DNA from 4 places in the Hafnia paralvei genome. Region 2 is predicted to be linked to each of the others. Evidence: predicted binding sites of a transcription regulator. Region 2 holds the regulator's gene; each other region holds the start of a gene.
The links. Region 2 encodes CRP, which controls carbon source genes, mostly activating them, when cyclic AMP is high. Its sites were predicted from a motif close to ATGTGANNNNNNTCACAT; they were not measured.

Region 1 (3,676 bases), 1.0 Mb from region 2:
CGAAGCGCGGCGTGTTGGCTGTAATGCCTAAGCAAGACGAATTCCCGTACACTGTTCGTGTGGTTTCTGAAATCACCGAATCTAACGGCTCTTCTTCAATGGCTTCCGTTTGTGGTGCTTCTTTAGCACTGATGGACGCAGGTGTTCCGATCAAAGCTGCCGTTGCCGGTATCGCGATGGGGCTGGTTAAAGAAGACGAAAACTTCGTCGTACTGTCTGACATTCTGGGTGACGAAGATCATCTGGGCGACATGGACTTCAAAGTTGCGGGTAGCCGCGAAGGTATCACTGCTCTGCAGATGGATATTAAGATTGAAGGCATCACCCGCGAAATTATGCAGGTGGCCCTGAATCAGGCTAAGGGTGCACGTTTGCACATTCTGGGTGTGATGGAACAGGCGATCAATGCGCCACGTGGTGATATCTCTGAATTCGCTCCACGTATCCATACCATCAAGATCAATCCTGAGAAGATCAAAGATGTTATCGGTAAGGGCGGTTCCGTTATTCGTGCACTGACTGACGAAACGGGTACTACCATTGAAATCGAAGATGACGGTACTGTTAAAATCGCAGCAACCGACAACGAAAAAGCGAAACATGCTATTCGTCGCATCGAAGAAATCACTGCTGAAATCGAAGTTGGCCGTATCTATCAGGGTAAAGTAACCCGTATCGTTGATTTCGGTGCATTCGTTGCTATCGGTGGCGGTAAAGAAGGTCTGGTGCATATTTCTCAGATCGCCGATAAGCGCGTTGAGAAAGTGACCGACTATCTGCAGATGGGTCAGGAAGTTCCTGTTAAGGTACTGGAAGTTGACCGTCAGGGTCGCGTCCGCTTGAGTATTAAAGAAGCAAGCGCGCCAGAACAGGCTGCTGCTCCAGCTGCTGAATAATAGCTTATTCAGTACTACGGCTTCCTGCATATGCGGGGAGCCGTTTATTACGCAAACACAGGATGTGTTTTGCTTATTGGATGATAGGAAATCAATCCGATGTTGGTCTTCGGGAGTTGGGAAATGAAGCCTATCTTGCGCTGGTGTTACGTTGCGACAGCAATTCTGCTGGCAGGATGCAGCAACCTTGATTGGCGTAAAGACGAAGTACTAGCAATTCCGTTACAGCCTTCGCTGCAACAGGAAGTCATGCTGGCACGCATGGAACAGATCCTTGCGAGTCGTGCATTGACAGATGATGAACGCGCACAGCTTTTATATGAGCGCGGAGTACTGTATGATAGTCTAGGACTGAGAGCTTTAGCGCGTAACGATTTTTCGCAAGCGCTGGCTATTCGTCCTGATATGCCAGAAGTTTTTAACTATCTGGGGATTTACTTAACGCAGGCTGGCAATTTTGATGCTGCCTATGAAGCGTTTGATTCTGTACTAGAGCTTGATCCAACTTACAACTACGCGCGTTTAAACCGAGGCATCGCACTGTATTACGGTGGTCGATACTCGTTAGCGCAGGATGATCTGCAGGCGTTTTATCAAGACGATCCCAATGATCCATTCCGTTCGTTATGGCTTTACCTTGTGGAACGTGAAATCGATCCAAAGAAAGCCACTGCCTCGCTGGAACAGCGATATAACAAGGCGAACAGGAATCAATGGGGATGGAATATTGTCGAATTCTACCTGGGCACCATCAATCAGAAAACATTGATGACACGCTTACAGGAAGATGCAACGGATAACACTTCGCTCGCTGAGCATCTCAGTGAAACTGACTTCTATTTAGGTAAACATTACCTGAGTCTGGGGGACAAGAGCAGTGCCTCTGCGCTGTTCAAACTGACGGTTGCCAACAACGTACATAACTTCGTTGAGCACCGCTATGCACTGTTGGAATTGGCGCTTTTGGGCCAAGAGCAAGACGACCTATCAGAATCGGACCAGCAATAGCTGACGAACAACTACGCCTATATTTTTAATTGCTTTATCACCTCTTTGAGGTGAGGGCTTTTTGTTCGTTATTTAATCTAATTTGAGCCGGTTCACACTTTTCAATGAAAATCATTGTCCATTTTCTAGACGAGTTATGTAGACTGGCCGCCATCAATGAGGCACGTGTACATGGCTGAGTTCGAAACTTCTTTTGCTGACCTAGGGTTAGCTGCACCAATTATCCAAGCCCTGACCGATCTGGGCTATGAAAAACCGTCTCCAATCCAGGCGGAATGTATTCCTCACCTTTTAAATGGCCGTGACGTTCTGGGTATGGCTCAGACCGGTTCCGGTAAGACTGCAGCGTTTTCTTTGCCGCTGCTGCACAATATTGACCCAAGCCTGAAAGCACCACAGGTGCTGGTTCTCGCTCCAACTCGTGAGCTGGCGGTTCAGGTTTCTGAAGCGATGGCTGACTTCGCTAAACACATGAACGGCGTAAACGTTGTTGCTCTGTACGGTGGCCAACGCTACGACGTACAGCTGCGTGCTTTGCGTCAGGGACCACAGATTGTTGTGGGTACTCCTGGTCGTCTGCTAGACCACCTGAAGCGTGGCACCCTGAACCTGTCTAACCTGAGTGGTTTGGTTCTGGACGAAGCTGACGAAATGTTGCGTATGGGCTTCATCGAAGACGTTGAAACCATCATGGCGCAGATCCCTGCACAGCATCAGACTGCGCTGTTCTCTGCAACTATGCCTGAAGCCATTCGTCGTATTACCCGTCGCTTCATGAAAGAGCCTCAGGAAGTACGCATTCAGTCTAGCATTACGACTCGCCCAGACATTAGCCAGAGCTACTGGACTGTGTTCGGGATGCGTAAAAACGAAGCGCTGGTTCGATTCCTTGAAGCTGAAGATTTTGATGCTGCAATCATCTTCGTACGTACCAAAAATGCGACTCTGGAAGTTGCTGAAGCATTGGAACGTAGTGGTTACAGCAGCGCCGCTCTGAACGGTGATATGAATCAGGCGCTGCGTGAGCAGACTCTAGAACGTTTGAAGGATGGTCGCTTAGATATCCTGATTGCAACTGATGTTGCTGCACGTGGTCTGGATGTGGACCGTATCAGTCTGGTTGTTAACTATGACATCCCGATGGACTCTGAGTCTTACGTTCACCGTATCGGCCGTACCGGTCGTGCTGGCCGCGCTGGTCGTGCGTTGCTGTTCGTTGAGAACCGTGAACGTCGCCTGTTGCGTAACATTGAACGCATCATGAAGCTGACCATTCCAGAAGTTGAAATCCCTAATGCAGAACTGCTGGGTCAACGTCGTCTGGCTAAGTTTGCCGCTAAAGTTCAGCAGCAACTGGAAAGCAGCGATCTGGATAAATACCGCGATCTGCTGACTAAACTGCAGCCGGAAGATGAACTGGATATGGAAACTCTGGCCGCAGCACTGCTGAAAATGGCACAGGGCGAACGTCCGCTGATCCTGCCACCTGATCCGGTTATGGAACGCCGTCCACGTCGTGAATTCCGCGATCGTGACGATCGCAATGAACGCGGTGGCGATCGCTTCGCTCGTCGTGGTGACCGTGAGCCACGTGAAGCCCGTGAAGGCGCCCCACGTCGTGAACGCCGTGATGCTGGCGATATGGAACTGTACCGTATCGAAGTGGGTCGTGATGATGGTGTTGAAGTTCGTCACATCGTTGGTGCTATCGCTAACGAAGGTGATATTAGCAGCCGTTACATCGGTAACATTAAGCTGTTTGCTTCTCACTC
Region 2 (3,676 bases):
TTCCGGGAGGGAAAATGGGGTTAGCAATGGAACTGATCATGACGCCGTTGGTGCAACGGCTTATCGAAGGGAAGAAAATCGAATAACAACGTGTTACGCAATATCAGGCACCTTGGCACAAAACCACCGGTGCCTGATGAAGTGAATCAAATTACTCCACCACGATAGTTTCAAAACTATGGGTAATGTTAACGGCTTGACCCAACATCAACGCAACAGAGCAGTATTTTTCCGCAGAAAGCGCAACGGCGCGCTCAACGGCTTTATCCGTAAGGCCTTTGCCCGTGACAATAAAATGCAGATTGATATGGGTAAACAAGCGCGGAGCTTCCTCGCGACGTTCAGACGTCAATTTGACTTCACAATCGCGCACGTCCAATCGTCCTTTCTGTAAAATGGAAACTACGTCAATGGCACTGCACCCCCCTGCTGACATCAATACCATTTCCATTGGGCTTGGCGCTTTATCACCAGCGTTTCCGTCCATAAGAATCTGATGTCCTGAAGCCGATTCGCCCAGAAAAGTCATTCCTTCAACCCATTTCACTCGTGCCTGCATGTTTATCGCCCCTTTGGTTAAATTCTGTCATCAGACTACGCTTTCTGTAAAAAACAGGCAATCCGAGGCCTCACTTCTGATGCTGAAGCGAGACAACACGAGACACCTGAACAAAGCTGTGCTACAAACTATGCCGAAATGGATCTTTATGGATTGAAACGGGTATAGATCAATAACTCTAGGAAACAATTACCTTAGCCTATTACTCTATATCTCGATTATGCAGTGCTATAACAAGTTAATAAGCAAAGCCCCGTGCCACAATAAGCACACTGTCTGGATCAGTATCCCGATATTAGGGCCGCGATAACAACAGAGGATAATAGCGAATGGTTCTCGGCAAACCGCAAACAGACCCGACTCTTGAATGGTTCTTGTCTCATTGCCATATCCACAAGTATCCGTCCAAAAGTACCCTGATCCACCAAGGCGAGAAGGCGGAAACCCTGTACTACATCGTTAAGGGATCCGTTGCAGTATTGATTAAAGATGAAGAAGGTAAAGAAATGATCCTTTCCTATCTTAATCAGGGCGACTTCATTGGTGAACTGGGCTTATTTGAGGAAGGACAAGAACGTAGCGCTTGGGTTCGTGCAAAAACAGCCTGTGAAGTTGCTGAAATTTCTTACAAGAAATTCCGCCAACTGATTCAGGTTAACCCAGATATTCTGATGCGCCTTTCTGCTCAGATGGCTAGCCGCTTACAGGTTACCTCTGAAAAGGTGGGCAACCTTGCGTTCTTAGACGTGACTGGCCGTATTGCACAGACGCTGCTGAATCTGGCAAAACAGCCAGATGCCATGACTCATCCAGATGGTATGCAGATCAAGATTACTCGTCAGGAAATCGGCCAGATCGTTGGCTGCTCCCGTGAAACCGTTGGTCGCATTCTGAAGATGCTGGAAGATCAAAATCTGATCTCCGCGCACGGAAAAACCATCGTCGTTTACGGCACTCGCTGATAAATGATGCCCGTGTAGCATCGCTGCACGGGTTTCTTTCATTATGTGGCGGCGGTTTATCTACCACCCGGAAGTCAACTATGCACTGCGTCAAACGCTGGTGCTGTGCCTCCCTGTTTTATTTGGCCTACTGACCGGCAATCTACAGCTTGGTCTAATGTTTTCTTTGGTACCAGCCTGCTGCAACATTGCAGGGCTCGATACTCCTCATAAGCGCTTCATCAAACGATTAATCGTTGGCGGCAGCCTATTCGCGTTTTCCAGTTTCTTGTTACAACAATGCCTGCTATGGCAAATTCCGCTGCCGCTTATCATGCTTGGGCTTGCGTTACTGCTCGGTGTTAACGGTGAGATCAGCCCCCTACACGCTAGGCTTCTTCCCGCAGCACTCGTCGCTTCGATATTTACGCTAAGTATGGCTGGAACAGTTCCCATCTGGCACGGGCCACTGCTGTATATTGTTGGCACCATCTGGTATGGCGCTTTTACTTGGTTCTGGTTTCTCTTATGGAAAGGGCAGCCGATCCGAGAAAATCTCAGCCAGCTCTACACGCAGCTAGGCGACTATATGGACGCCAAATATAGCTTGCTAACTCAGCATATCGATCCAGAAACGGCCTTGCCGCCGCTGCTACAGCGCCAGCAAAAAGTGATGGACTTAATTACCCAGCTCTACCAACAAATGCACATGTTATCTCTGGTGCATAATCCTGAGTACAAACGTCTACTGCGCTATTTTCAAGTTGCATTGGATCTTCAAGAACATATTACCGTTAGCTTATCTCAGCCCGATGAAGTGCAAAGCCTAGTCGCCAAAAGTCAGGCTGAAGCTATTTTGCGCCGCAACGCTCAAGTCATATCAGAGAGGCTCAGAACGGTGGCTGGCGATATTCTGTATCACCGCTACCCCAAACATTTTTCGATGGATAACGAGCTAGCCGCGCTGGAAAAGCTGGCTAATCAGCACCCAGATAACCCCGTTGGAAAGTTTTGCTATTACCATTTTAGCCGTGTAGCTCGATTGCTAGTTCGTCAGCGTCCTCTCTATCAGCGCAATCTGATGTCTACACAGCAACGCCTTCCTTTTTGGCCTGCATTACGCGCCTATCTCTCATTTAAATCCGTAGCGCTACGTAATGCAGCGCGTTTAGGCATTACTCTCGCTGCGGGCAGCAGTTTGGGGATGTTATTCCATCTGCCAAAACCCTACTGGGTTTTGCTCACGACCATGCTGGTCATTCAAAATGGCTATAATGCAACGCGGGTGAGGATCCAGCACCGTGCGCTAGGAACCTTTGCTGGACTGATTATTGCTGCGGGATTACTACAGTTAGACCTACCGCTAAATGCCACCTTGGCCTGTATGCTGGTGATCACCATTGCAGCCTATTTGGTACTACGTAAAAACTACGGGCTGGCGGTGATTGGTTTCACCGTAACTGCCGTTTATACCCTACAGCTTTTACAGCTCAATGGGCTCCATTTCTTGGTTCCAAGACTGATTGATACCGTACTCGGCTGTATTCTCGCCTTCGCAAGTACCATCTGGCTATGGCCACAATGGCAAAGTGGTCTACTGCGCAAAAATGCTCATCAGGCACTAGAGGCATATCAAGATGAGCTTCGCCTACTGCTCTCTCCTGAACCGAAAGCAACCGATTTAGCCTATGCCCGCATGAAGGTCAATCAGGCACATAATGCCGTATTCACCTCGCTAAATCAGGCGATGCAGGAGCCGGGGTTTGATTCCAGATATCTGACCGACATGCGTCTGTGGATCACTCACAGCCAGTTTATCGTGGAGCATCTTAACGCAATGACAATCCTCGCCCGAGATCACTACATGTTGACTGAAAACCTAGCGCAAGATTATTTGCAGCGCTGTGAAATCGCCTTGCAGCTCTGTCAGCAACGCTTAGAACACGATGGACCAACCTTGAGCAATAACGCCGCCGTCTTCCAGTCTGATGAGCAGGAAACCAGTGGAATGCCCGTAACCCAGATTGAAGTCCATCTACGCCGAATCATTGCGCACCTGCGCGCCATGCATACCATTTCATCGATAGCCTGGCGGCAACGACCACATCATGGGATTTGGATGAGCCGTCGATTAAGGGATTAAATTTCTCCCGTGTCTTTCAAGAAATGGCGTATA
Region 3 (3,676 bases), 610 kb from region 2:
CCGTACAAACGGTAGCAGATCGTAAGGATACACAGCGTAGCAATAACGAATGTAATTGCATGTTGCATAGTTATTATCTCCTGAGGATTTCTCAGGCGTTAACATACTTGAGGGCTATTTGGGGAAGGGATTGAATTTGATTAAGCGGTGTTTTGGCTCAGTAAGCGGTATGAAAAGTGGATTGAGTGGAGCCCATCGACTCCACTTTCATGAAATATCGGGGAGTTACGGCTCTAGGAACTGTTGCTGAAGTTGTGATCTCACCTGCATATTTAGGCCATATTCCTGCTCTAGCCAACTATCGATTGTGCTGTATCTGGCTTTGATCGCATCCAACGCCGTGACCAAAAACTCTTCGCGAGCAGACAGGACATACGAAAACTGCCCCAGCGCCTTTTCATTCAGTTTAACAGACAGGTAATCCAGCATTTGGCTACGGAATGGCGCTAGCGTGGTTTCAGTTAAAAGATAATCTTCCATCACCGTTGCTTCGTCGGCGCCTAAGGCAAACAGTACCAGTGCTGAACCAACGCCGGTTCTATCCTTACCGACTGCGCAATGCTGCACGATGGCGCCTTCTTCACCGCTCTGTAACAGGGTGCTTAACAGTTGGTAAGCGTGATTGCTAAAAGGTAGGCGACGGTAGAGCTCCAACATAAAAGCATTGGCGTCGAAAGACTCTAGCGCTTCGCTAGTGAGTTTCTCCAGATTAGCGTTAACTTCGGTACTCAGTGGATTAGCAGGCAAATTGATATAGCGTACCGCATCCCAAAGCACATCTGGCTTGGTAGACACCTCGTCGGCATCGCGATAGTCGAGGATATTTTTGATAGGTACCTCTTGCAGGTAGCTTAAATCCTTATCCGTTAGGCGATCTAACGCCCCTGATCGGAACAATCTACCACGCTTAACTCGACGGCCATCGGCAGCGAGATAACCGCCCATATCGCGAAAGTTAACGCCACCTTCCAAGGGGGCAAGGGAGGGATGCAAAAAAATAGTGGCTGTCATCATGACCTCTTATTATTTTAGGTTATCGCTCCCACCTTATCAGATTCAGTGAAAAGCGGTAAAACCGCATCGCACCGAATCCTTATGAGCATGCAATCGCACCAACAAAATGAGTCACGGTTAGACGTTATTCCACCTTATTTCCACCATAGGTGGCAAACCACGCTAGCATACGCTGCCAACCATCGTTGGCTGCTTCAGCGTTATAACTCGCGCGATAATCCGCATTAAATGCATGCCCAGCCTCTGGATAGACGATAATTTCTGCGATTGCATTGGCTGCTCGCAAAGACTGTCGCATCGTCTCTACCGTTTCTTGCGGAATGCTATCATCCAGACCACCGTACAAGCCTAACATCGGCGCACTAAGCTCAGCGGCAACATCAACGGGATGCTTTGGCGACGTTAAAGTTTTATCGCCCACCATGCGACCATACCATGCAACCCCCGCTTTAAGTTGAGGATTGTGCGCAGCATAAAGCCAAGTAATACGTCCACCCCAGCAAAAGCCGGTGATAAACAAGCGGCTCGCATCACCACCATGGCGAGTGGCCCAGTGAGCTGCATGATCTAAGTCCCCCAAAACCTGTTTATCAGGTACTTTGCTGACCAGATGTTGAAACAACGAGGGAATATCAGTGTAGTCACTGGCCTCCCCTTGACGGAAATAAAGCTCTGGGGCAATCGCCAAATAGCCCTGTTTTGCCAGACGACGGCAAATATCTTGAATATGCTCATGCACACCAAAGATCTCCTGCACCACCAATACAACGGGCAATGGCCCTTCTGCGTGCAAAGGCTTGGCTAAATATGCTGGGAGATCGTCTCCCTGAGATGGGATGGTAGTGAATCCTGCATGCAAACCTTCACTATCGGTATGGATCGAGGTAGAAGCGATAGTGCCAGCGGCGGGGGAGAACGATGACGGTGAGGTTATCAACGTAATAAGATCTTCGGTCTTCATGTAAAACTCCCTGTCTGAATATATTGCAAGAATGTTAAGTATAAATAGCAATAATTTGTTTGCATGAGAATCAAACAATCACTCGGAAGCACTAAACAACACGTTATCACCCACAAGCGTGCTCCCAACTAGCGAAGATAAAGTGTACATGTCACACTGTGAGCGGTGAAAAAAACCGCTAACTCGCCATATTGTGTGATTTTAATCACAATTATTTGTCGTTCTTGTTATTGTTTCTTCATATCTAGTGATTTGAGTCACGCATTTCACTGATGAATTTCAGTAGAGTGCGTTTTTGTTCCTCCTTAACAACTTATAGCAATGACAGAGGAGTCCGTATGTCTAATTCTGATGTTTTCCACCTCGGCCTAGTAAAAAGCGATCTGAAAGGCGCAACCTTGGCTATCGTCCCTGGTGACCCTGAGCGTGTAGAAAAAATTGCTAATTTGATGGATAACCCAGTCAAATTGGCCTCACATCGTGAATTCACTTCTTGGCGCGCAGAGCTAGACGGTAAATCTGTCATCGTTTGCTCAACCGGTATCGGTGGTCCATCAACCTCTATCGCCGTTGAAGAACTGGCGCAGCTAGGCATTCGTACCTTCCTGCGTGTCGGCACCACTGGTGCAATTCAGCCGCACATCAACGTGGGTGATGTATTGGTCACTACGGGTTCTGTACGTTTAGACGGTGCTAGTCTGCACTTCGCACCAATGGAATTCCCTGCCGTTGCCGACTTTACCTGTACGACCGCACTGGTTGATGCTGCTAAAGCGGTTGGCGCAACGACTCACATTGGCGTAACCGCATCTTCTGACACCTTCTACCCAGGTCAAGAACGTTATGACACCTTCTCTGGCCGCGTCGTTAGCCGTTTCAAAGGCTCTATGAAAGAGTGGCAGGAAATGGGCGTGATGAACTTCGAGATGGAGTCAGCGACTCTGCTTACCATGTGTGCAAGCCAAGGTCTGCGCGCAGGTATGGTTGCAGGCGTTATTGTTAACCGCACGCAGCAAGAAATTCCAAACGCAGAAACTATGAAGAAAACCGAATCTCACGCGGTGAAAATCGTGGTAGAAGCAGCACGTCGTCTGCTGTAATCGTTCGATTCAGGCAACGCTCAATATCAAAAGGGAGGCTTATGCCTCCCTTTTCCATGGTAGTTCTCAAGACAGCTATAAACAGAGAGAACCAAACGCCCCCTGCCAATCCTGCTCAAATTTAACAACCGCCGCATCCACGGCTGGTGACGCCAAGAATTGCTGAGCAACATCCAACGGCAACGTTATCGCTTCACAGCCCACCAGCAGACAATCTAATGCCTGACGCGGCGTTTTAAAGCTAGCTGCCAGCACCTTCGCGTGTGGAGCATGCATTTCCAGCAATGACTGAAGTTCTTGCACTGTTTTAATCCCATCACCACCTTGGGCATCAATGCGATTCACATAAGGTGCAACATAGTCTGCCCCCGCGAGTGCAGCCAATAACCCTTGTGCCGCACTGTAAACAGCGGTGCCTAACGTTGGGATACCTAACGCTTTTAACTGTTTGATCGCCGCTAATCCTTCGGGCGTTACCGGAATTTTCACCACCAGCCCAGATACCCGCTCCGTCAGCTGTTTAGCCTCTGTAACCATCTGTTCAGCATTACGTCCCATGACCTGTGCAAACAAAATTCCGCTGCCGCCAAGCGCATCACGC
Region 4 (3,676 bases), 1.2 Mb from region 2:
CCTGCTGCTCGCTTTGGCACGCATCAAGCATGGTGATATCGGCACCGGCAATAAACGAATCAGGTTTGCCCGAGATAATCACCAAGCCCTGAAGCTTATGTTTTTGCGCCTGTTGTAAAACGTCATCCACCTGCTGAACAAATTCGGCTTTCAACGTATTCACGCGCTCATCCGGCACATCGATGGTGATAAGACCAATGTCGTTATCCACTACGCTAAAGCGGAAGGCGCTTGGCTTAGCGTCCTGCATGAGAGGGTATTCTTGTGCAGACATTACTCCACCTCCACGATCATGGCAGCGCCGAGGCCACCCGCGGCGCAGGCCGTGGTTAGGCCAAGACCACCGCCGCGACGACGCAGTTCATTCAACGTTTGGGTAATCATACGAGCGCCAGTGGCAGCAAATGGGTGCCCATAGGCAATTGAGCCGCCTAGAACGTTGAATTTATCCATGTCGACTTCACCAATCGCGCGATCACGCCCAAGTTTTTCACGCGCAAATTCATCGCTGGCAAACATTTTCAGGTTCGCCAGCGTTTGCGATGCAAAAGCTTCATGCATATCGATTAAGGTTAAATCCTGCAGCGTGATCCCCGCGCGGTCTAGTGCCAGCGGCGTTGCATATGATGGCCCGAGCAGCATGTCCTCCCAAACATCGATGGCAGAAAAAGCAAAACTGCGCAGGTAGCCTAGCGGTGTCAGCCCAAGTTCACGGGCGCGGGACTCACTCATCATCAGCACTGCGGCGGCACCGTCGGTTAAAGGAGTACTGTTGGCCGCCGTAACGCTACCGTGGCGGCGATCAAACGCAGGTTTCAGCTTGCTATAGGAAGCTAAAGTGGAATCGCCACGCACGTTGTTGTCTTTATCCAGCGACTGCTGGTACGGAGGAATATAGGCGGTGATCACTTCATCGCGCAGCACGCCGGATTCCCATGCTTTGGCCGCCAAAGTATGAGAACGGTGCGCCAAGGCATCTTGTTCCTCTCGGCTAATATGGTGGCTTTTCGCCATTTGCTCTGCAGTATCCCCCATGCGCAAACCGGTTGAATACTCAGCGACCGCGGGAGGAACAGGAAGTAAATCACGCAGTTTCAGCTTACTGAACAACTTGAGCCGCTGAGACAACGTTCGGGCTTTATTGGCATCGACCAGCGTGCGCGCTAAAGCCTTGCTCACGCCGATGGGCAGCACTGAGGAAGAATCCGCACCACCGGCAATACCGACAGAAATTGAGCCAGCCATAATGCTCTCTGCCACATTGGCGATCGCTTGAAAGCTGGTAGCGCAGGCACGCGATACGCTGTAGGCATCGGTGTGAATACTCATTCCGGTGCCTAACACGATTTCACGTGCAATATTCGGCGCTTCGGGCATCTGCACAACCTGACCAAAAACCAACTGATCGATAACGTCAGGAGAAATATTACTGCGAGCCAACAGCTCACTCACCACCATATTGCCTAACTCTACGGCCGGAATTCCATGAAATGCGGTGGCTTGGCGGGCAAACGGCGTTCTCAGCCCCTGCACAATGGCAATACGATCACCCGAACGGGTTGTCAAAGCCAACGGGGATGATAAAGGAAGTGCCTGACTCATTTTGAGCTCCTGCGCAATACGATAAAAATATTAAAAATGTAACCATTCCCTGAATTGTAAAGACCACGGAGCGCGATACCTGCGTGGCATTTAGTAAACAGGTCTGACCTGATGACGTAAATTCTTAACCCAATTTTTACATTTCGCAAACAAGAAAAGGCAAAAACTGAGAGCAGGAACAGGTTTCTTTGCGGGAGAAAGAGGGGTCAGTGAAAAAGGTATGTCGGAATCGATATATTTAATGAATGTATTAATCAATAAAATCGAATTTATGTGATGAAGAAGGGGCGCTGGCAAAATATAAAAAAAGCACGACCGAAGTCGTGCTTAGAATATTACTTTCGATTAACCCGCGATTAACGCAGGCCGAGTTGAAAAATCAGGGTTTCCGCTTCACAAGCAAAAGTGAAATCAACGGTCAACTCATAGCCTTCCGCTTTTTTTACGATATTGCTTTTGATAACACAAGGATCGGATTCGATGCCGCGCGCTTTTTGTGTCAGTTGTTCCAGCATAGCTTTCGCATCAGCTTCCTGAGCAAAAACATTGCAATAGGATGCGGTGCAGTCGGTGTTATCCATGATGGTGCCGACATCAACGCAGCAGCAAGCTGCCGTTTCTTGTGCACTGCACTTTTTAATAGCATCAGTCATTTCAATCATCTCCTCGACGGGGAATAACCCCCACTTTATATCGCCAATTATGATCTGGCTCAAAAAATATAAAAACTGTGGGTATTTTACTCCTCTCCCACTACAGAGACTAGCGATATGCCATAGGAATGACACTTAGTGAGCAAAATCACATTATTTGCTGTTTATTTCCCCGCACTTGTAACCAGCTCTTTATTAGTTCCGTTGTTTTTTGTCACACGGATCTCTTTTTTTGAATCATTTTGGAAATATTTAATAAACATTCTTGCAACACACCAAGAGGTCAGACCTATACTCTGCTCACTGGTCTGATTTGTCAGATCGAACTCGGACCCTACAATCCGCGCTCATTGTTACAGTACGTAACATAGTTTAAATAAAACACACAATAATGAGGTTTCGGTCATGCGCCAGAAAAACCTGTTTACTAAGTCAGCATTAGCTGCAGCAGTGGCACTGCTTTCATCTAACGTCAATGCCGCTGGTTTCCAGCTGAATGAGTTCTCAGCCGCTGGCTTAGGCCGAGCCTATTCAGGTGAAGGTGCCATGGCTGATACCCCGGCATCTGCGAGCCGTAACCCGGCGCTGTTGAGCATGTACGATCGCCCAGCGATTTCCATCGGCGGCGTATTTATCGACCCAGACGTAGACATCTCAGGACGCTCTCCAAGCGGTCAGAGCCTGAATGCTAAAAATATTGCTCCAACGGCGTGGGTGCCTAACTTCCACTACGTGCAGCCCATCAACGATCAGTGGGCCGTGGGTGCATCTGTAACGTCAAACTACGGTTTGGCAACTGAATTCAACGATAACTACGCCGCTGGCTCTATGGGCGGTACTACCGACCTAACCACAGCGAACTTAAACCTCAGCGCAGCTTATCGTGCGAATGAACACTTCAGCTTCGGTTTAGGCTTTGATGCCGTATATGCGAAAGCTAAGATTGACCGCTATGCAGGTGACCTGCCACTGCTTATTGGCAGCAAACTTCCCCCTCCGTACAACAGCATGGTCGGTCAGATCCCAGCCAACACACAGATCTCACATCTGAAAGGCGACGAATGGGGCTTTGGCTGGAACGCGGGTATTCTGTATGAAGTGGATGAAAATAACCGCTTTGGCCTGACCTATCGCTCTGAAGTTAAAATCGATTTCGACGGCGACTATCGTAGCGACCTGCCAACCAGCGTGAACGCATTAGCAAATCAGTTCGGTATCCAAGGTTTACCAATGGGCACCGGCGGAGCCACCGTACCAGGTTCTTTAACGCTGAATCTGCCTGAAATGTGGGAAATCTCTGGCTACCACAAAGTGGCACCACAGTGGGCTGTCCACTACAGCATGGCCTACACCAGTTGGAGTCAGTTCCAAGAGCTGAAAGCCAAGGGATCAAACGGTCAGACCTTGTTCTATAAAGATGA

Region 1: yrbN (protein YrbN) is a predicted target of CRP. The motif match lies at 1,985-2,002, and genes of this name have one in related genera.
Region 3: udp (uridine phosphorylase) is a predicted target of CRP. The motif match lies at 2,169-2,186, and genes of this name have one in related genera.
Region 4: K9N75_RS14810 (YfcZ/YiiS family protein) is a predicted target of CRP. The motif match lies at 2,392-2,409, and genes of this name have one in related genera.

What each region holds. Positions count from the first base shown of each region.
Region 1 is NZ_CP083737.1:631,080-634,755, forward strand. Features, by position in the region: gene pnp (polyribonucleotide nucleotidyltransferase) at 1-896, shown strand, start outside; gene nlpI (lipoprotein NlpI) at 1,020-1,904, shown strand; gene yrbN (protein YrbN) at 2,009-2,083, shown strand; gene K9N75_RS02900 (DEAD/DEAH family ATP-dependent RNA helicase) at 2,076-3,676, shown strand, end outside.
Region 2 is NZ_CP083737.1:4,351,336-4,355,011, forward strand. Features, by position in the region: gene K9N75_RS20195 (phosphoribulokinase) at 1-86, shown strand, start outside; gene K9N75_RS20200 (OsmC family protein) at 152-559, opposite strand; gene crp (cAMP-activated global transcriptional regulator CRP) at 889-1,521, shown strand; gene K9N75_RS20210 (YccS/YhfK family putative transporter) at 1,565-3,643, shown strand; gene K9N75_RS20215 (hypothetical protein) at 3,667-3,676, shown strand, end outside.
Region 3 is NZ_CP083737.1:235,806-239,481, reverse strand. Features, by position in the region: gene K9N75_RS01110 (carbon starvation CstA family protein) at 1-68, opposite strand, end outside; gene K9N75_RS01105 (tyrosine-protein phosphatase) at 226-1,011, opposite strand; gene K9N75_RS01100 (dienelactone hydrolase family protein) at 1,139-1,975, opposite strand; gene udp (uridine phosphorylase) at 2,314-3,075, shown strand; gene fsa (fructose-6-phosphate aldolase) at 3,151-3,676, opposite strand, start outside.
Region 4 is NZ_CP083737.1:3,146,927-3,150,602, forward strand. Features, by position in the region: gene fadJ (fatty acid oxidation complex subunit alpha FadJ) at 1-274, opposite strand, end outside; gene fadI (acetyl-CoA C-acyltransferase FadI) at 274-1,602, opposite strand; gene K9N75_RS14810 (YfcZ/YiiS family protein) at 1,959-2,255, opposite strand; gene fadL (long-chain fatty acid transporter FadL) at 2,661-3,676, shown strand, end outside.